Regions from separate parts of the Bacillus cereus group sp. BfR-BA-01383 genome, predicted to be linked through region 2. Evidence: a T-box and tRNA genes for the amino acid it is inferred to sense, from the RefSeq annotation. Region 2 holds a T-box; the other holds one or more tRNA genes.

Region 1 (4,441 bases), on a different contig from region 2:
GAAAATTTACAATTATTAGTTAATTTTCCGAAAAAATATATGCAAACAAAAAAGACCGTGACAAAATCTCTTCACAGTCTTTTTACTAGTAATTTATTTTTCTTCTGATTTCATTCCTTTTGTATTCCGACGCAACACTACATATAAAATGGCTCCAAATAATACAATGGCTCCTATCCCAATGCTTATCATTTTCACATTTGAGTCTTTTACTTCAGGCGCAACTGTATCTTTTTTAGGCATCGCAAAAGTAACATCTTCTTTTGAAAGAACATTTATCGTCGCAATTGTTTGATTATTTTTCGTAATATCAACTGCACCAACTACTTCACCACGATGGATTCCCTTATGATACAAAGAGTCTTTATCTAATGAAACTGCCCGGAAAGTAGTTCTCACATTTTTCCCTTCATCTTTCTTAAGCATAAGCTCTGCACTTTTTTCAAGTTCGCTATCAATATCTTTATTTAAATACGTTGTCTTTTGATGCCAACTCTGTTTATCTAGCACCGTTTGCTTCACAAATTGCCCAAAAGAATATTCCGCCATCTGTTTCAAATCTTCATAAATTTCAGGTCTTTGAGAAGCCATTACTACATTTATAATACGATTTCCGTCTTTCTCATTTAATAAAACGAGTGTATTGCGCGCTTCATTCGTAAAACCCGTCTTACCGCCAATACTATATGGGTTTTCAAAATAAGTAGATTTATTAAAAATAGAAACCGTCTGCCTAGATGTCGTAACGGTTGTTCTTTTCGTATTCATCGCTTGCAAAATTTCAGGATACTTTTGCACACCTCTCGTAATCATAGCCATATCATATGGCGTCGTATAATGATTCGGATCATGCAATCCATTTGGTGTTACAAAGTGACTATCTGTAGCCCCTAGTTGCTTCGCTTTTTCATTCATCATATTAGCGAAATTCTCAACACTCCCGCCAATCCGCTCCGCAATCGCATACGACACATCATTCGCACTTAACACCATTAAAATCATAAGCGCAGTATTTCTATTTATTGTCTCACCAGGTTGAAACTCAATTTGATAATTACTCTTCTCTTGATCTAGTGCTAATTGTGAAAACCTAAATTGATCTTCTGGCTTCGTATGCTCCATAAGTAAAATTGCTGTTAGCACTTTCGTCATACTAGCAGGAAATGCACGATGATGTGCATTTTTGTCATACAACACATCCCCTGTTTTCGCATCAATCGTAGCTGCAAACTGACTAAAAACATTCGGTCCTTCCGCGGGTGGCGGCGCCACTTGTCCTGGATCCACCCCAACATTTGTCTCAGCATGTAACGTCATAGGTGTCAAAAAAAATAAACAAATAACTGTAATAAAAGCCAAAATCTTCTTAAAATTAACCATATGACTCTCCCTTTTCAATTTACTTCCTTAACAAAAAAAAATCTACCAATCTATATGTAATTTGTATTAAATTGGAAGAATATTAGCTATTTTTTACTATATCATACTTTTACGATGAAGAACATAAATATACAATAAAAATAAGAAGGAATTACTCTTTCTTATCCTTCTCATCAATCAACGAATCTATTAACTTTTGACTAGCTTCCTCGGGCGTAATCTCATCCGTCATACCCATAAACGACCAACCTTTAGAATCAACCCACTCAACGAACTCTTGCAAAAACTCATCATGCGTCACATCCACATCAAGAATCGACCCATTAATCGAAATCGTTCTATTTCTAGACACACGCATCTTGAACGTTTTTCTCACCATTACAACTTTTCTCCCTCTACTCCTGAATATTTATGAAATAATCTTGTATCTCTGTTATACATGATTTTAAGTAAATTGTAAAAAGGATATATTGGCCAATTTGGATATTGAAAATGAAAACCTCTTATCCTACATAACCCTCATACGACATACAATCGATCATAAATTACTGAAAAAATCCATATAAAAACAAACCAACTTACATTTTATCACACCAAATACACTTGACTTTAGTACGACGATATAGAATATATTAGAAAATAACTTAAAATGAGGAGGAACTCCATGGCGCGTTGTACGTATTGTAAAACTAAGTGGAAAGTAAAGGAGGTCTGGTCGCTTCTCATAACATTTGAAAAAGATTGTCCGTATTGTTTTGGAAGGCAATATGTATCAAGGAAAACATTGAACGCTATGCCAGAACTTATAAGCTTACCTCTACACTTCTTATTTCCTTTTCTTGTTGATTTAAGTAATGAAGGCCCTTTAGATTGGTATCGGAAATCATAACACTTCAGCACCTTCTACTTATTAAATATAAAAACATACATAATAATATAACCTCTGAAATAAACCTATTTTCTATTACACTACCTCTTTAAAAACTTACTACACAAAAACATTGTAAATTTTCAGTTAATTATATATAATTGCTTTAACATAATGATTAAAAATTCGAATACATAATCATTTTTGAAGATCCCGTAGCTCAGCAGGGAGAGCGCCACCTTGACAGGGTGGAGGTCGTGAGTTCGAGCCTCTCCGGGGTCATATGCCAAAAATAGCGATTTACCAACTGGTAGATCGCTATTTTTGGCATATGATTTAACTCGCAGAACTGGAAGTAAATTGTAATATATAATAATTTCAGTATTACTATACCCTACTCACTTAAAAATCACCTGTACACCTTTAATCAATAAAAAAGCTATCTGTGTATGATGTAAATCATGAAAGCGAATCTTGGATACAACTATTTTTTAATCAAAGCATCTATTTTCCAGATTATACATATGTGCCAGTGTGAACTTCTATAGTAGTTTTGTTAAATCATTTCCTTCACACTTTCCGTATAAATCAACTTATAGGAAAGTGAACAATATACACCCGCAAAGTCGGTGATCCATATCATTGAATATTACCCTTTACCATGTCGTTACGCTCCTCTCCATTTATATAAATTTAATTCTTCTAAGTATGTATTAAATCTCGGCCTTTTATTAGACATAAAAAATCCCCTCCAAGTACTAGTGTAACAGCCATGTGTATACATGTTCTTTTTACACTTCCTACTGAAAGGGGAAACTATTAAATTTATATACTGTTATTAGCAGTTACTTGTTTTTCCTTAATGGCCTTAATAATCGATCCGGTAGCGATTAAAAGAGTTCCTGCGATAAAGAATGCTGCACTAAGTACAAAGAATGCTGTAAGTAAATTAGAGTTAATAATGTAATTGTACGCGTCTCCGCCCACATAAACATGCTTATTTAACTCACTATATTCACTAGCCATATAATACCCTTCAATTTTGTCAATTCCCTTATATAGCAGTACCGCCGAATGTATATAAAAAATTACCGCCCAAATTATCCATTTTTTCATGATTGTATTTACTCCTGTTGTCTATTTTATTATTTATTACATGATTAAAATTTTTCAATTTTATATTTCTTAATCTTGTAAAGCCTAGTCTGCTCACAAAGATGACTGCACCTGTAATCGCTTCTCTTAGCTTTTTAGAAGGTTTTCTAACCCCTTCTTTCCAGCATTTCTTTAAACTTATTCAACTGGAATAAGTTTAACTTGCTCTGCTGTCTTGATAATATCGCCAGTACCAGTAAAGAAAGTATAATCTCCACGACCTACTGAACTATTGCCCAGAATAGTATTTACTGTTGCTGAACCACTCTTGCTATCAAAGACAACGAAGTTACTACCACGTCCTACTGCTGTAGCTTTATAACGACCAGCAGGAATATCTTTTCCCACTATATATTCACCTGCACCTAGCACTCTAGGTTCTTCTTGCTTAGCCTTAACGCCTTCGGTAAGCTTCTGCAGTTCACTTGTCTTTGATTGGATATCCCCATCTAATTTCCCTACTTCTCCCTTTTTAGCCTCTACATCTTTACCTAGTTTATCAACTTCTGACGTTAGTTGATTCTTATTTGCTACTAGGGCCAAAGTCTCTTCTACTTCAACTTTCTTGTCAGCAAGCTTCTTTTGTTCTGCATCAATACCTTCTTTGACCTTGCTCTTCGTGTAACTTAATTCTTTTTCCTTTTCTTCTGCTTTCGCTTTTGCCTCTTCGTATGTAACCTTTTCTTTCTCGATAGTAACCTTGGCACCACTAGCGCCAATTGAATACGAAATTACTAATCCAACGATTACTGCTATAGTAATCCATAATTTTTTTGACTTTACAATTTTCATATTTCTTCCCCCAGTTGAATATTCTATATTAATATATCATACTTTTATAACATTTATAACGAGAAAAATGTAAGATTCATAGCATATCCAACCCCATCTCTCTATACTAATTTTTTCTTTAGCCAATCACTAACATTCTATAGTCAATATTAATAAATGAGGTACGCTCTCAAAACTTTCCATTATAATAACAGCATAGAACTACATATAAGTTATTTTTACTAGCTTGCATAAAAAAAGATGCCA
Region 2 (4,441 bases):
GAAACCTTGGTTTGAAAGTTTCTTCTGTACACGTTCTACTTCTTTATCGAACTTCTCAAATTCTTTTTCAAGACGTGCTCTCTCTTCATCAAGATTGATAAGATCAGCTAACGGTAAGAATAACTCTGCACCTGATACGATTGCAGTCATCGATTTTTCTGGCGCTTGTAAATCTGTTTTAATTGTTAATTCACTTGGATTACAGAAACGCTCAATGTAAGAGCTGTTTTTCGTAAGTTGAGCAAGTACAGCCTCATCTTTTGCTTTAATTTGCATTTGAACTTTTTTGCTCATTGGCGTATTTACTTCTGCACGAATGTTACGAACAGAGCGAATGATATCAACTAGAAGGTGCATTTCTGCTGCCGCTTCTGTATCTTGTAAATCTTCGCGAACTGTTGGCCATGCCGCTACTGTAATAGACTCACCTTCATGCGGTAAATGCTGCCAAATTTTCTCTGTTACGAATGGCATGAATGGGTGTAATAGACGCATTGTTTGGTCTAATACGTAAGCTAAAATAGAACGAGTTGTTTTCTTAGCTGCTTCATCTTCACCGTATAGTGGAAGTTTCGCCATTTCGATGTACCAGTCACAGAAATCATCCCAAATGAAGTTGTATAATGAACGGCCAGCTTCACCGAACTCATATTTATCCATGTTACGTGTTACGCTTTCGATTGTTTCGTTTAAGCGGGTTAAAATCCACTTATCTGCAACTGATTTTTCACCAGTTAAATCGATTTCTTCATACTTCATGTCATCCATGTTCATTAATACGAAACGTGATGCGTTCCAAATTTTATTAATGAAGTTCCAAGTAGATTCTACTTTTTCCATGCTGAAACGTAAATCTTGACCTGGTGCACTTCCTGTTGATAAGAAATAGCGCATCGCATCTGCACCGTACTTCTCGATAACATCCATTGGGTCGATACCGTTACCAAGAGATTTACTCATTTTACGTCCTTGCTCATCACGAACTAAACCGTGAATTAATACATCTTTAAATGGACGCTCGCCTGTAAACTCTAAACCTTGGAAAATCATACGAGATACCCAGAAGAAGATGATGTCATAACCAGTTACTAATGCATCTGTTGAATAGTAACGTTTAAAGTCTGCTGAATCTTCATTTGGCCAACCAAGTGTTGAGAACGGCCATAACGCTGAGCTGAACCATGTATCAAGTACGTCATTATCTTGATTCCAGTTTTCAATATCTGCTGGCTCTTCTGTACCTACGTATACTTCACCAGTTTCTTTATGATACCAAGCTGGGATGCGGTGTCCCCACCATAATTGACGAGAAATACACCAGTCATGAATGTTTTCCATCCAGCGTAAGTATGTGTTTTCAAAACGATCTGGTACGAACGTTACTTTTTCTTCTTCTTTTTGTTGAAGTTCTACTGCTTTTTCTGCAAGTGGAGCCATTTTTACGAACCATTGTGTTGATAAGTAAGGCTCAACAACCGCTCCGCTACGCTCACTATGACCTACTGAATGCATATGAGGCTCGATTTCTACTAATACGCCAGCCTCTTGTAAGTCTTTCACTAACGCTTTACGGCATTCGAAACGATCCATACCGTTATACTTACCAGCTTTTTCGTTCATCGTTCCATCTTCGTTCATTACTAAGATGCGTGGTAAGTCATGACGGTTACCTACTTCAAAGTCATTCGGATCATGAGCTGGTGTAATTTTTACAACGCCTGTTCCGAAGTCTTTTTCTACGTACTCATCAGCAATAATCGGAATCTCACGGCCTACGATTGGAAGTGTAACTGTTTTTCCGATTAAATGTTTGTAACGATCGTCTTCTGGATGAACTGCTACCGCTGTATCACCAAGCATCGTTTCTGGACGAGTAGTAGCAAGGCGAATGTGACCAGATCCGTCTGTTAACGGGTAGTTCATATGGTAGAATGCACCTTGAACTTCTTTATGAATTACTTCAATATCAGAAAGAGCTGTGCGTGTTGCTGGATCCCAGTTGATAATATATTCACCGCGGTAAATTAAGCCTTTTTCGTATAATTGAACGAATACTTTATTAACCGCATCAGATAAACCTTCGTCTAATGTGAAACGTTCGCGAGAATAGTCTAGTCCTAAACCAACTTTCCCCCATTGTTGACGAATGTGAGAAGCATATTCTTCTTTCCATTCCCAAGCTTTTTCAAGGAATTTCTCACGGCCAAGATCGTAACGTGAAATACCTTCTTCACGAAGTTTCCCTTCTACTTTCGCTTGTGTTGCGATACCAGCATGGTCCATTCCTGGAAGCCATAATACATCATAACCTTGCATACGCTTTGTACGAGTTAAAATATCTTGAAGAGTCGTATCCCAAGCATGACCTAAGTGTAACTTACCAGTTACGTTCGGAGGTGGAATTACAATCGTATACGGTTGTTTCTTCTCGTCTCCTGTTGCTTCGAAATACTTGCCTTCAAGCCACCATTGATAAAGGCCTTCTTCAACGGACATATGATCATATTTAGTTGGTAAATTCTTTTCCGTGTTTGACATTATTTTCCCTCCTTAAAATAAAAAATGCCCCTCATCCAAAAAAGGACGAGGGACATCGCGGTACCACCTTTATTTACAAACAAATTCAGAATTTGCTTATACTCTTAATTTGATAACGGACAAATCCGTCTTTTCCTAATGAGAACTGTTCCGTTCAGAAAAGATGCTCCAGGGCTACCTTCTAACATAACTATCTAGAGAATCTCCCAGCTAATGATTCTCCTCTCTGAAGACGTTTCATGTTATACTCTTCCCCTTCAAGGCATTTATATGATTGTTAATTATTATATACAATAGTGTAAAAAACGAAACCTTATTCGTCAAGATAAATTTAAGACTACAACTTTTTGGGCGAATACAAAAAAAGATAAGTAGCATCCTCTACTTATCTTCTTTATCCCGCTATTTGCGGGCAGTAAGACCTCTACTGATTAAAGCTTCACTTTATCCGTTCCCTTGCTGGGCAGCTTGTAATTGTGACAGGAAATATTCTATATTACTAACGAGCCAATGCGATTGTTGCAAGCTCTTTACTCCGCGCATTTCATTTCCCTCATTGCGATTCTCTCTTCTTTTCTTATAAGATTGGATTTGCCTGATAAATTGCGATGGATATGTCATATAAGCAAACATGAGAAGTTGCTCTTCTTTCGTAAACGGAAAATTCTTTTGATACATTTGATACCATTCAAACCGATCACTTCTCGCAATTGGATATGTGTTTAAAGACCGTGAATAAAAACCTACTATATCTTGCACAGGCGTTGCAAACTTCGATTTTTCTAAACTAATAAAATAGCCATTCCGCTCATAGTCAAATAAAAAATGATTAAGTGACACGTTACCATGTACAAAAGTAATACGTGTTTTTTCCTTTTCTTTCATCGCATCGTTCCACTCATTTAATTGCTTCGTTGCAAATTCCCGCGCCCTCATTACATGATGATAGTACGTACAATATTGCAATTCAAACGGAGACATATACCACTTCGCTTCAGACTCTACAAGAAACTCTTCTAACATCTCACCATCATTCTCCCAGCGATCGGATATATTCGTATAATGCTTTTCTAAATCCTCTTCTGTATACGTTTCTTCTTTTACCGTTTTTTGATGCAACGTTCCAAGTGTTTGAAACATTTTATGGTATTGATCATTATCCTCGCCGTTTCCTTCCGCACGCTCTAACCAAGGCATTAAGTAATAATTATACGTTCCGTCACTTAAAATATAATTTCCATCCGTCGCGTGGTATATAGGTACATAATTCGAAAAACCCTTCTCCTTCAAATATTGAACATGATGCAAAAAATTATTCCGCTCTAACTTTCTATCTTCTATTTTCTTGAGCGCATATGGACCTTGATTCGTGTAAATCTTCGTTACACTTCCGTGCTCTTCCATGTGCTGCGTATCTAATCTATACTGCCTCACAATAGGTTCATAGCGATTTCGCAATTCAATATCCATACGAATTACCCTTTCTATTCAAAACATATCCTCTAGGAAATTAAGGAAGTGTAGACACTCACTCCCTTATTTCGCTTTTGCTTTCGAAACGGGAATATAAATAATTTGCCCTGTAGTTAAATATATATCTTCTGTTTGGTTTACACGGTATAAGTTTTGTATAGACGTTTCATAACGTTCTGCAACAGATTCGATTGTATCTCCTTCTTGCACGAAATACATTCTTAACTTTGTAAATTCTTCTTCCGGTTCTTTCGTAAATAATTTCGTTAAATAAAGCGCATTTTCATCTCGCTGTGAGTACACTTCTTCTTGTTCTTCCTGCTTTTTCGCTTTTTCTTTCTTGAAATCTTTTCGTCCGAACAATTCAAACTGTGGCGTTGTTTCTTTCTCCTCTTCACGCTCCACAAATTCATGTTCTTCTATTTCCTCT

The links. A T-box is a leader RNA that pairs with one kind of tRNA and senses whether it is charged. The one in region 2 lies ahead of MR065_RS17730 (valine--tRNA ligase), so its partner is inferred to be a tRNA-Val.
Region 1: it has a tRNA-Val gene. The T-box ahead of MR065_RS17730 (valine--tRNA ligase) is inferred to sense a tRNA for this amino acid. The anticodon was not compared.

Annotation. Positions count from the first base shown of each region.
Region 1 covers NZ_JAKUFP010000003.1:201,540-205,980, reverse strand. The annotation lists gene MR065_RS04950 (D-alanyl-D-alanine carboxypeptidase family protein) at 94-1,380, opposite strand; gene MR065_RS04945 (hypothetical protein) at 1,532-1,759, opposite strand; gene MR065_RS04940 (hypothetical protein) at 2,045-2,269, shown strand; tRNA gene MR065_RS04935 (tRNA-Val) at 2,458-2,530, shown strand; gene MR065_RS04930 (hypothetical protein) at 3,074-3,364, opposite strand; gene MR065_RS04925 (hypothetical protein) at 3,542-4,195, opposite strand.
Region 2 covers NZ_JAKUFP010000020.1:32,123-36,563, forward strand. The annotation lists gene MR065_RS17730 (valine--tRNA ligase) at 1-2,538, opposite strand, end outside; T-box leader at 2,577-2,808, opposite strand; gene ysxE (spore coat protein YsxE) at 2,983-4,008, opposite strand; gene spoVID (stage VI sporulation protein D) at 4,075-4,441, opposite strand, start outside.